Regions from separate parts of the Ligilactobacillus sp. LYQ135 genome, predicted to be linked through region 2. Evidence: a T-box and tRNA genes for the amino acid it is inferred to sense, from the RefSeq annotation. Region 2 holds a T-box; the other holds one or more tRNA genes.
What was found. A T-box is a leader RNA that pairs with one kind of tRNA and senses whether it is charged. The one in region 2 lies ahead of leuS (leucine--tRNA ligase), so its partner is inferred to be a tRNA-Leu.

Region 1 (6,474 bases), on a different contig from region 2:
GTTTCTCATTATCGTGACTTTGTAACTGGTTGCGAAGAAATGAATGCAAGTATTGATTATACGAATCACCAAGTTGATCGTAAAAAGTTTGATCAAGCCGAAGAAGTTCAAGAAAAAGCAATGGATAAAATCAATACAAATGTTCAAAAGATTATTCGGGGATTACGTTTAGGATAACAAATCAAGAGGTTGTGCATAGCGCAGCCTTTTACTTTATTAAAGAGGAATTTTAATATGGATGAAAAAAATTTAAAATTAACACAAGCACAATTATCATATAAACCATTTCAAGTTGAAAATGTGTTACAAATGCTAGATGAAGGTAATACGGTTCCGTTTATTGCACGTTATCGTAAGGAAAAAACTGGAAGTTTAGATGAAGTTCAAATTCGTGAAATTCAAAAGACTTATTCACAAATAGCTAAAATTGAGAAGCGTAGGGCTGATATTATTAAAACCATTGAAGAACAAGGGAAAATGACGGCTGAATTAAAACGTAAAATTGAATCAGCTGACTCAATGCAAGTCTTAGAGGACTTATATTTACCATATAAGCAAAAACGGCAAACTAAGGCACAAATTGCCAAGGCAGCTGGTTTAGAAAACTTAGCACGTTATATTTTAGCGTTTCATGATGATTATGAACAAGAAGCATGTCAGTATATTAATACTGAAAAAGAGATTAATAATGCACAGGGTGCTTTAAATGGTGCACATGAAATTATTGCAGAAGCTTTTAGTGAAAATGTGCAGTTACGTGATTGGATCCGTAAAAATACCACTAAGTATGGCAAAATTGTCACGGATGTAAAAGATGAAGAAAAAGATGTGAAGGGTGTTTATCAAACTTATTACTCTTTTGAAGATAAAATTAATCAAATGGAATCGTATCAAGTTTTAGCAATTGATCGTGGTGAAAAAGAAAAAATCTTAAAGGTTAAGGTTGACGTTGATGAAGAATTTATTTTAAGATATTTGCATTCACGTTTTATTGGCTCCAAACAAGGTCAAGCAGCTGACTTTATTGCCAATGCATATACAGATGCTTATAAACGTTTTATTAAACCTTCAATTGAACGTGAAATTCGACGAAATTTAACGGAAATGGCAGTTGAAAAAGCCATCAATATTTTTGGGGATAACTTGTATCATCTTTTAATGCAAGCTCCATTAAAAGGTAAAGTTGTTTTAGGATTAGATCCAGCTTTCCGAACAGGATGTAAGTTAGCGGTCATTGATCCGACTGGGAAATTTTTAGCTAAGGCAGTAATTTATCCACATGAAAAAAACAAGGGACAAAAAATTAATCCACAGTTACGTAAAGATGCAAAGGAAACGCTGAAAAAATTAATCAACAAATATGCAGTTGAAATGATTGCGATTGGAAATGGAACGGCAAGTCGTGAATCTGAAAGTTTTGTAGCTGAAGTTTTAAGTGAAATTTCCACTAAAGTGTACTTTGTAATTGTAAATGAAGCTGGAGCCTCAGTTTATTCAGCAAGTCAAATTGCACGTGATGAATTTCCAGATTTTAATGTCGAAGAACGTTCGGCAGTAAGTATTGCCCGCAGATTACAAGATCCATTGGCGGAATTAATTAAAATTGATCCCAAATCAATTGGAGTTGGACAATATCAACATGATTTACCGCAAAAGGAACTGGATGAAAAATTATCTCAAGTGATTGAAACGGGAGTAAACCAAGTAGGAGTTAACTTAAACACTGCTAGTCCACAGTTGCTGGAACATATTTCAGGCTTGAATAAAACCATTGCTAAAAATATTGTTAAGTTTCGGGAAGAAAATGGTAAGTTTGAATCGAGAAATCAATTAAAAGAAGTTTCACGATTAGGTAACAAAGCCTTTGAACAATCAGCTGGATTTTTACGGATTGTTAATGGAGAAAACTCATTTGATAATACTGATATTCACCCGGAAAGTTACCAAGTTGCACAGCAAATTTTGACTGCAAATCAAGCGAGTAAAGCTGAAATTGGAAGTGCTCAGTTAGCCCAAAAATTAAGCCACTTTGATATCCACAATTTTGCACAGCAAAATGATGTGGGGGAAGAAACGGTTCAAGATATTGTGGATAGTTTGAAACAACCCGGGCGTGATTTTCGTGATACTATGACAGCACCATTATTACGTGCTGATACATTGCATCTTGAAGATCTTAAAGCTGGAATGCAACTTCAAGGAACTGTGCGTAATGTAGTTGATTTTGGAGTATTTGTAGATATTGGAGTAAAGCAAGATGGATTAGTACACATTTCAAAATTGAGTAATCATTATGTGAAAAATCCACAAGATGTAGTATCAATTGGGGATATTGTGGATGTTTGGGTGGATGAAGTTGATCAAAAACGTTCACGAATTCAATTGACAATGATTAATCCACAAAAGAAAGCAGACCAAAATGGATAATTCACAACTTCAAAAAATTGTTGAGAAAATTTCAATTACAGATTTTGGACTTAAATTTAACCATAAATCCCGGTTTAATTCACGTTTAAGAACTACGGGGGGAAGATATTTACTAGCAAGTCATGCAATTGAAATTAATCCTAAAATTGCAAAGAATTATTCTGAAAAAATATTGGTAGGAGTAATTCGGCATGAATTATGTCACTACCACTTACATTTGCGTCATCAGGGCTATAAACATCAAAATAAAGATTTTAAAGAATTGCTACAAAAAGTGGGCGGTTCAAGATATTCTCCTGCAACGCTAAACTCTAAAATTAAAGTGGTGTATCAATGTCAACGCTGTTTTAAGGAGTATCCACGCCAAAGAAGAATTAATGTTAATAAATATTGTTGTTCTCAATGTCATGGATCGCTTAAAATGATTGAAAATAATTTTGAAAAATAGTTGCATGAATTTTTTATGTTTGTTATAATCATTTATGTTGTTGCGGGTATGGCGGAATTGGCAGACGCGTCAGACTAAGGATCTGGTGAGCATTTTTGCTCGTGATGGTTCGAATCCATTTACCCGCATCTGAGTGATTGAAAGATGAAGACCGTGATAAATTTCACGGTCTTTTTATTTTTCAATTGTCAGAGTATAATTCTTTATTAAAACAAAAAATAATGGTATTTTAAACTTTGGAAATTATATGACTGAGGTGAATTAAATGTCAGAAGGAATTAAATTGACAGCAAGTGCAAGTTACTTGCCACCACGTGTAGTAAGTAATGCTGAATTAAGTCAAATTATGGATACTTCCGATGAATGGATCCAAGCGCATACAGGAATTAAGACAAGACACTATGCAATTGATGAAGATTCTTCAGAAATGGCATCAAAAGTTGCTACAAAACTTTTAAAGCAATCTAAAGTAAATCCAAACGAAATTGATTTGATCATTGTCTCAACGATTTCACCAGATGCATTAACACCATCAACTGCAGCTTTAGTGCAAAAGAATATTGGTGCTTCAAACGCATTTGCATATGATTTATCAGCTGCATGTGCAGGCTTTATTTTTGCATATAGTACTGCCGATAAGTTTTTGCATAGTCCACAGTATAATAAAGCATTAGTCATTAGTGTAGAAAATAATTCGAAAATGATGGATTTCACAGATCGCACTTCAACTGTCTTTTTTGGAGATGGGGCTGCTGGCGTTTTATTAGAAAAAAAGGAAAATACAACTGATACGTTAATTGCTGAAAAGATGCATACACAAGGGAATATGGATGCAGTTAATAGTGGAAGAATAATGCCAATTTCTGACATTAAGGCTGAAAACCATCCTCAAGCTAAGGCATTTTATCAAGATGGACCTGCTGTATTTAACTTTGTTACTACAACAGTAATTGACCATATGAAAGAGTTTTTAAAGGATAATCACTTATCACCAGATGATATTGATTTAGTGATTCCTCACCAAGCTAACTTGCGGTTAATTGAAAAAATCTCAGCAGGATTAAGCATTCCGTTAGATAAATTTGCAGTAAATGTAGATTATGCAGGTAATACTTCTTCAGTTGGAATTCCACTAGGATTAAGTGAAGAACTTGCGCATGGTAATCGACCTGCTAAAGTTTTACTAACAGGTTTTGGGGCTGGCTTAGTATATGGGAGTTTGTTATTAGATTTACGAGATTATAAGTAATAAAAAAATCGCGATAACAATATCGCGATTTTTTTATTTAATATCCATAACCACCTTGAGTGCCAGTAGTATACTGACCTTGACCTGTCGTTTCGGTCCCAGTTCCAGCACCAGTGCCTTGGCCAGTTGTACCAGTTCCTTGGTTACTTCCATAAGTATTACCATATGAATTGCCATAATTGCTGGTAGTATCATTACCATAGCCGTAACCGTAACTATCTGTAGTTCCGTAAGATGTTCCGGTTCCATTTGAACTTGAACTATAGAATGGCGAGTCTTTTTCAAAATCATATGTGGAATCTTTTAAGCCCAATTGTTTTCGAATTCGGTTTGATGCTTTTTCTTTTTCAGAAGCAGGAATTACTTGATAAGAAAGCCCTCCTAATGTAGCATCTTCCCCTTGAAGAACATAAGACTTAATATTTTTTCCAGCATTTTTGTAATATGTTTCGATTAACATTAAGTCATCATAAGATAAGTTAGTTTTTAAGTTATCTTGAATTGACTTAAGGGTTTTATTGTATTTAGTTAATGAAGAAACTGACATTGCTTTTTTGATAATAGCAGAGATGATTTGTTTTTGTCGTTTTTGGCGACCATAATCACCTTCAGGATCATCATCACGCATCCGTGCATATGAAAGTGCCTGAGTACCATTTAAAGTTACCTTTTTGCCTTTTGTAACTGATACTCCATCATATGAGAAAGTTAATGGAGGAGTCACTGTAACTCCGCCCAAATCATCCACTACTTTTGTAAGTCCCCCCATATTTACTAACATATAAAAGTTAATTGGAATGTTAAGGGTCTTTTTAACCGTTTTAACAGCTAATTTAATTCCACCATATGTATAAGCTGAATTGATCTTATCATATTGATTGTCAGATCCAGAAATAGTTACACAGGCATCTCGAGGAATACTTGTCATTGTAATTTTTTCAGTTTTAGGATTAACAGTCATTACGATCATTGTGTCAGTCCGACCTTTATCGGTTCGTCCTAAATCACCTGTATCAGTTCCTAACAAAAGAATTGAGAAAGGTTTTTTTTGTTTTAAAATCTTAGATCCGCCACTAGTTGTACTTGATGGCATATAAGCTTTGGAGAGTGTAGTTTTGGCACTATTCAAAAGATTCATAGCAAAAGCACCAATACCATAAAATACAAGTAGTAGTAGAATCAATAAAATTGAACAAACTTTTTTACGCAAACTATGACTTTTTCGATTTTGTTTTTTATACCGTTCACTTCTTGAAGGCAGATTATTAAAATCGAAGTCTTCTTGATTTTTATTTTCCATGGATAACTCCTTAAATTCGAATTCACATACTCCCTTATTATATATGTAAAACCTTAAAATAAACAATAAGTTCTTTTTAGCATTATACCAAAAAAATATTCCAAAAATTATGAATAATTTGCGAATTTATATGTGAGGGGGAATAGAAAGGAATTTAGAAGATGAAAAAAATAATTGAAATTATTACTTTTGGAGCATCAATTATGTTGATGAGTAGTATTAGTGAGGCAAATTCATTTTATTGGACAGTCGATTTTAATGAGGAACCAACTACAGAAATTACTTATAATACTGAAAAAGTTCAAAAAAACAATCATTTAACTGAAGAACCCTTAACTAGTATAAACTTTCAAAATGAAGCAGTTATGTATGCACAAAAATATTTAGGTGTTCCGTATGTATGGGGCGGAGCTAGTCCTAAAGGATTCGATTGCTCTGGATTGGTTCAATATGTTTTTAAAGAACAAGGAAAAATTTTGCCACGAACTACTTGGGAGCAAGAAAAATGTGGCACAGTTATTCCAATTAATAAAGCCAAAGCAGGAGATTTATATTTTTGGGGAAACTTAAAAAATAGTTATCACGTAGCGATTGCATGTGGTAATGGAAAATATATTCATGCTCCTACTTTTGGACAAGTAGTTCAATATGGTGAGACTAGTTATTTCAAGCCAGATTTTGCGATTAGATTAAACTAAAATATTTGACTTTAGAGTTAATTTTAATTTATGATAAGCGATGGTTAAATTGAAAAGAAGGTGAACTAATTGGTCAAGTTAGTTTTGCTACGGCACGGACAAAGCATTGCTAATCAAAAAAATGAATATACAGGCTGGTCAGATGTGCCCTTAACGGCTTTAGGCGAAGCGCAAGCCCATACTGCGGGACGACTTTTAAAAAATGAAAATATTCAATTTAGTGATGTGCATACATCAGTTTTAGTGCGGGTCATAAAAACAGCAAACATTGTTTTAGAAGAAATTGATCAATTATGGATTCCAGAACATAAAACATGGCGTTTAAATGAACGACATTATGGTGCTTTGAGAG
Region 2 (6,474 bases):
AAGGGAAAGATGTACATCCAGGCACTGCTAAAGGAGTAATGGTTAATGCTAATGAATTAGGAGTTCAATTTCAAAATGCATTACCTCAAGATGAAGTTCCTGAAAAAACAAGTGGTAAGCAGGGCTTTTTCCACTTGTTAGAATTTAATGGAACTGTTGATCATGCAACTTTACATTATATTATTAGAGATTTTGAACGTGAAGGTCTTGAAAAAAGAAAGGCACTTATTAATAAGATTGTTGATGAGATGAATGCAAAACTTCATGATAAACGATTAGTAGCTGAAATGCATGATCAGTATTATAACATGGCAGAAGTTTTGAAAAATCATATGAATGTAGTTAATTTAGCACGTGAAGCGATGACTAAGTTAGGAATTAAAGTTGATGAAACTCCAGTTCGTGGGGGAACTGATGGATCAACGATTTCCTTTATGGGTTTACCTACGCCTAACTTATTTGCAGGACCCGAAAATATGCATGGACGCTTTGAATTTATTTCAGAGCAAACCATGGAAAAAGCAGTTGACGTAATTCTTGAAATTATAAAATTAACTGCGAAATAATATTCCTTTTGTATATAGTGTTTTTTTATTGTATAATGAAGACCTAAAATACTAAAGTATTCCTTACAGAGGTTGCGACAAAGGTCGCAATCTTTTTTATTTTTAGTTAATATTTTGGTGGTTTTAATGAAAGGAATTGTTAAGAAAAACTAAAAAAAGATAAATTTACTCAATTTAACAAAAATACTTTGACTTTTGAGGGCATTTAAGGCTATATAGAATATAGGAATAAAAATAGAGGTAAGAAATATGCATAAAAGAAGTGAAAGAATTGCAAAGAAGCGTCAATTACGGCGCATGCAAAAAATGAAAAACGCCAAGAAAGTAACAACTGCTCTTGGAACATCCTTAATGGTAGGAACAGCTGGATTTTTATTAGATCATAAAGAAAGCGCAGAAGCTGATACAGTTCAATTGAATCATGAAAATAGTTCTGCAAGTTCAAACAGTTCTTCAAGTAGCAGATCATCTTCAAGTTCAAGTAGTTCTTCAAGTAGCTCAAGCTCATCAACTTCTTCAAGTAAAGAAGTTGCATCAAGTGCTGCTGGCTCACAAGTAACTAGAGAAATCGTATACAGTTCAAGTTCTGTAAGTTCAAGTGAAAATTCAAGTTCAAAAAACTCAGGTAGTTCTAGTTCTGTAAAGGCAAGCCAAGAAGAATCCAAGTCAAGTAGCATTAAAAGTGAAGAAAGTTCAAGTTCTTCAGTGGCTAGTTCAAGTAGTTCTTCAACTAGCAGTTCAAGTTCGATTGCTTCAAGCGAAAGTAGTAGTTCACTTAAAGATGAATCATCAACAACGGTTGAATCATCTTCAATCTCAAGTAAGCAAGAAAAAGAAGATTCTCAAGTTCAATTAGAAGCAGAAAATCAACTTCAAGAAAAAACTACACGCAGTGAAGTATCAACATTAGCTTATCCTGGCAATGTGCAAAACTTCTTAAATACAATTGGACCAGTTGCACAACAAGTTGCTCAAGAAAATGGTGTTTATGCCTCATTAATGATTGCGCAAGCAGCACTTGAAAGTGGTTGGGGAAGCAGTGCTTTAAGTACCCAAGGACATAATTTATTTGGTGTTAAGTGGAATGGAACTGGTGATTATGTTTTAATGCCTACTCAAGAATATTATAACGGAACTTGGCACACAGTTTATGCTAAATTTCAAAAATATGACAGTTACTATGAATCACTTACAAGTTATGCTAAGTTAATTAATTCAAATTTCCCTAACTCAAATCGAGCAAATGCAGCAACTCCGCAAATTGCCGCAGAAAACTTACGTTATGGAGTTTATGGTACATATGCGACTGATCCAAACTATGCTAATACTTTAAAACGGTTAATTAGTGAATATGACTTAACTCGTTATGATGTATATACTGGATCTGGTTCTTCAAGTAATAATCAAAATAATCAAAATTCAAATGCATCAAATAGTAATAATAATTCCAGTTCTTCATCAAATGGAAATGGTAATAATATTCCAGATACTTATACAGTTAAAGCTGGTGATTCTCTTTGGGGAATTTCACAAACCTATGGTACGACTGTGAATAATTTGAAGCGAATTAATAACTTATCTTCAAATGTGATTTACGTTGGTCAAGTATTAAAATTGAAGGAACAAACAACATCTAACAGTGGTTCATCCTCAAATTCAAGTAGCACAGCAACAACTTATACAGTTAAAGCCGGCGATACTTTATGGGGAATTGCTAATGATCATGGAACAAGTGTAAGTAACTTAAAGAATATTAATAATTTAAGTTCAGATACAATTTACGTTGGTCAAGTATTGAAATTAACAAATAGTTCATCAAGTAATAACAATCAATCTTCTAACTCATCATCAAGTAGCACAACTGATCAATACTATACAGTTAAAGCCGGCGATTCATTGTGGAAGATTGCTACGAGTCATGATACAAGTGTAGATAACTTGAAAAAAATTAATAATTTATCATCTAATACAATTTATGTGAGACAAAAATTATTAATTAAAAAGGGAAGTAGCTCAAGTTCAAACTCAAGCTCAAGCTCAAATTCCTCATCAAATGCTACTGTAACTTATACAGTTAAAGCTGGTGATACTTTATGGGGGATTGCTAATGAACATTCTGTGTCAGTAAATACGATTAAACAAAATAATAATTTAAGTTCAGATACAATTTATGTTGGTCAAGTGTTAACAATTAAAGGTTCATCAAGCTCAGGTTCTCAAGGTGGTTCAAGTAATTCAAACTCAACGAGTTCTACGAATGGAACTTATACGGTTAAAGCTGGTGATACTTTATGGTCAATTGCTAACGAACATTCAGTATCAGTAAATACAATTAAACAAAATAATAATTTAAGTTCAGATACAATTTATGTTGGTCAAAAGTTAACAATTAAAGGTTCATCAAGTTCAAGTTCTCAAAGTGGCTCAAGCAATTCAAACTCAATAAGTTCTACGAGTGGAACTTATACGGTTAAAGCTGGTGACACTTTATGGTCAATTGCTAACGAACATAGTATGACCGTATCACAATTGAAGAGTCAAAATAACTTGTCATCAGATTCAATTTATGTGGGTCAAAAATTAAGTGTTGGAAAGACATCTTCAAATAGTAGTCAATCTACAAGCAGTTCGGCCAAAACATATACAGTTAAGTCAGGAGATTCATTATGGAAGATTGCTTCTGATAATGGTTTGACTGTAAATCAATTGAAATCTATTAATGGATTAACTTCAGACTTAATTTATACTGGTCAACAGTTGAAGTTAAAATAATAATTGAAAGCTAATTTAAATTATGTTAAAATCAACATTAATATTTAACGTAGATAAGGATTAGTAGATTAGCTAGTACTACTCAGAGAGAACATGGTGGTGAAAATGTTTAAGTATTACTTTTCGAACTCACCTTTGAGTCCTTAACTGAAAATAGTAAGTTAAGGCGGAAAGAGCCGTTATCTCTGAAAGAAGTGCCGATAGTTTATCGGAAAATAGGTGGTACCGCGAAAATTCGTCCTATTCAAGTTTAACTTGGATAGGATTTTTTACGTTAAAACCAAATTATAAGGAGCGCTAAAAATGTCATACGATCATAAGAAAATCGAAAAAAAGTGGCAACATTATTGGGAAGAACACAAAACCTTCAAGACAACTGAAGATCCTGATAAAAAGAAATACTATGCAATGGATATGTTTCCATATCCATCAGGACAAGGATTACACGTAGGACATCCAGAAGGCTATACTGCAACAGATATTGTTTCTCGAATGAAACGGATGCAAGGATATAATGTTTTACATCCAATGGGATGGGATGCGTTTGGTTTACCAGCAGAACAATATGCGCTAAAAACAGGAAACTCTCCACGGGAATTTACTCAAAAAAATATCAATAACTTTAGAAGACAAATTAAATCTTTAGGTCTTTCATATGATTGGGATCGGGAAATTAATACGAGTGATCCTTCATACTACAAGTGGACGCAATGGATTTTTGAACAGTTATACAAAAAAGGGTTAGCATATGAAGCTGAAGTTCCCGTTAATTGGTCACCTGATTTAGGAACAGTAGTTGCTAATGAAGAAATTGTCGATGGTAAAACTGAACGTGGTGGTTTTCCAGTTGTACGTAAGCCAATGAAACAATGGATGTTAAAAATCACTGCGTATGCTGATCGGTTGATTGATGATTTAGATGACTTAGATTGGCCTGAAGCAATTAAAGAACAACAAAGAAACTGGATTGGGCGTTCTGTAGGAGCAGCAGTAGATTTTAAAGTTGAAAATCAAGATGCAAAAATTGAAGTGTTTACAACTCGTCCAGACACAATTTTTGGTGTTTCAGTGTTAGTCTTAGCTCCTGAACATGATTTAGTTAAGCAATTAACTACAGCAAATCAAAAACAAGCAGTTGAAGATTATTTAGAAGAAGTTTCTCATAAGTCAGATTTAGAGCGAACAGATTTGGCTAAAAATAAAACTGGGGTATTTACAGGAAGCTATGCTATTAACCCAGTTAATGGTGAAAAAGTGCAAATTTGGATTGCTGACTATGTTTTAGCTTCATATGGAACTGGAGCAATCATGGTCGTTCCAGCACATGACGAACGCGATTATGAATTTGCACAAAAATTTGATTTACCAATCAAGTCGGTAATTGAAGGTGGCAATATTGAAAAAGAAGCCTATACAGGTGAAGGTGTCCATATTAATTCCGACTTCTTAAATGGAATGAACAAGCAAGATGCAATCGATGAAATGATTAGCTGGCTTGAAGAACATCATGTCGGCTATAAAAAAGTTAATTATCGTTTGCGGGATTGGCTTTTCTCACGGCAAAGATACTGGGGTGAACCAATTCCAGTAATTCACTGGGAAGATGGTGAAACTACATTAGTCCCAGAAGATGAATTACCATTACGCTTACCAAAAACAAATGATATTCGTCCATCTGGAACAGGAGAAAGTCCATTAGCCAACCTTGATGACTGGGTAAATGTTGTTGATGAAAATGGACGTAAAGGTAAACGTGAGACCAATACAATGCCTCAATGGGCAGGAAGTTCATGGTACTTCTTACGTTATATTGATCCACATAACAGTGAAGCACTTGCTGATTACGATAAGCTTAAAGAATGGATGCCAGTAGACTTATATATTGGTGGAGCTGAACACGCTGTATTGCACTTATTATATGCACGTTTCTGGCATAAATTCTTATATGATTTAGGTGTAGTTCCAACTAAAGAGCCATTCCAACGATTAGTTAACCAAGGAATGATTTTAGGTGAAAACCATGAAAAGATGTCTAAATCAAAAGGAAATGTTATTAATCCAGATGATATCGTAGAACAATATGGTGCAGATACATTGCGGATTTACGAAATGTTTATGGGACCTTTAGAAGCTTCTAAACCATGGACTGAAGATGGATTAAATGGTGCACATAAATTCATTAACCGTATTTGGAACTTAATGATTGATGAAGATGATAAGTTACGTGATCGAATTACTACTGTAAACGATGGTAGCTTAGATAAAATTTATAATCAAACAGTCAAAAAGGTTACTGAAGACTATGAAGATTTGCACTTTAACACTGCAATTTCACAATTGATGGTCTTTGTAAATGAATGTTACAAAGCAGAAGCACTTCCATTAGAATACATGGAAGGATTTGTTAAGATGATTGCACCGGTAATTCCACATATTGCAGAAGAATTATGGACTAAATTAGGTCATGTAGGCACAATTACTTATGCTAAGTGGCCAACTTATGATGAAAGTAAGTTAGTTGAAGCAACTACTGAAATTGTAGTTCAAGTTAATGGAAAAATTCGTCAACATTTAGTAATCGATAAGGATGCAACTAAAGATGAAATCCAAGAAATTGCATTAAATGATGCAAAGATCAAGGATGAAGTTGCGGACAAAACAATTCGGAAAGTAATTATTGTTCCAGGCAAATTAGTTAATATTGTTGCTAACTAATTAATCTTTAACAGACTATAGCTTTGCTATAGTCTGTTTTTTTGTATTATTATCTTTTACTTGCAATTTAGGTCACTTCCATTATAGGGTGATAATAAAAGGCAAGGGGATGTATTTTATGACTGAAGTTGAAGTGCAACGTGATGGATTAACGTTAAGAGGGGTGCTTGAAACTCCCGATAATAAAGACAGTTATAATATGGCAATTTTAATGCATGGTTTTACAGGAAATTGTGGACGCAATAATCCTGGAAATCTGCATTATCGTTTAGCGCAGATGCTTAAACAAGCTGGAATTGCATCAGTAAGGTTTGATTTTAATGGCCATGGACAAAGTGATGGAGACTTTTGCAATATGACGGTTCCAAATGAAATCAGTGACGGAAGAGCAATTTTAGAATACGTTCGGAGTTTAAAACAA

Region 1: it encodes a tRNA-Leu, which carries the amino acid that the T-box ahead of leuS (leucine--tRNA ligase) is inferred to sense. The anticodon was not compared.

What each region holds. Positions count from the first base shown of each region.
Region 1 is NZ_JBSJYT010000008.1:6,575-13,048, forward strand. It holds gene ACWCL1_RS06875 (hypothetical protein) at 1-177, shown strand, start outside; gene ACWCL1_RS06880 (Tex family protein) at 235-2,427, shown strand; gene ACWCL1_RS06885 (SprT family protein) at 2,420-2,875, shown strand; tRNA gene ACWCL1_RS06890 (tRNA-Leu) at 2,918-3,003, shown strand; gene ACWCL1_RS06895 (beta-ketoacyl-ACP synthase III) at 3,141-4,124, shown strand; gene ACWCL1_RS06900 (LCP family glycopolymer transferase) at 4,162-5,424, opposite strand; gene ACWCL1_RS06905 (C40 family peptidase) at 5,586-6,122, shown strand; gene ACWCL1_RS06910 (2,3-bisphosphoglycerate-dependent phosphoglycerate mutase) at 6,192-6,474, shown strand, end outside.
Region 2 is NZ_JBSJYT010000003.1:2,033-8,506, forward strand. It holds gene pepT (peptidase T) at 1-566, shown strand, start outside; gene ACWCL1_RS03580 (LysM peptidoglycan-binding domain-containing protein) at 816-3,338, shown strand; T-box leader at 3,380-3,584, shown strand; gene leuS (leucine--tRNA ligase) at 3,642-6,053, shown strand; gene ACWCL1_RS03590 (alpha/beta hydrolase) at 6,172-6,474, shown strand, end outside.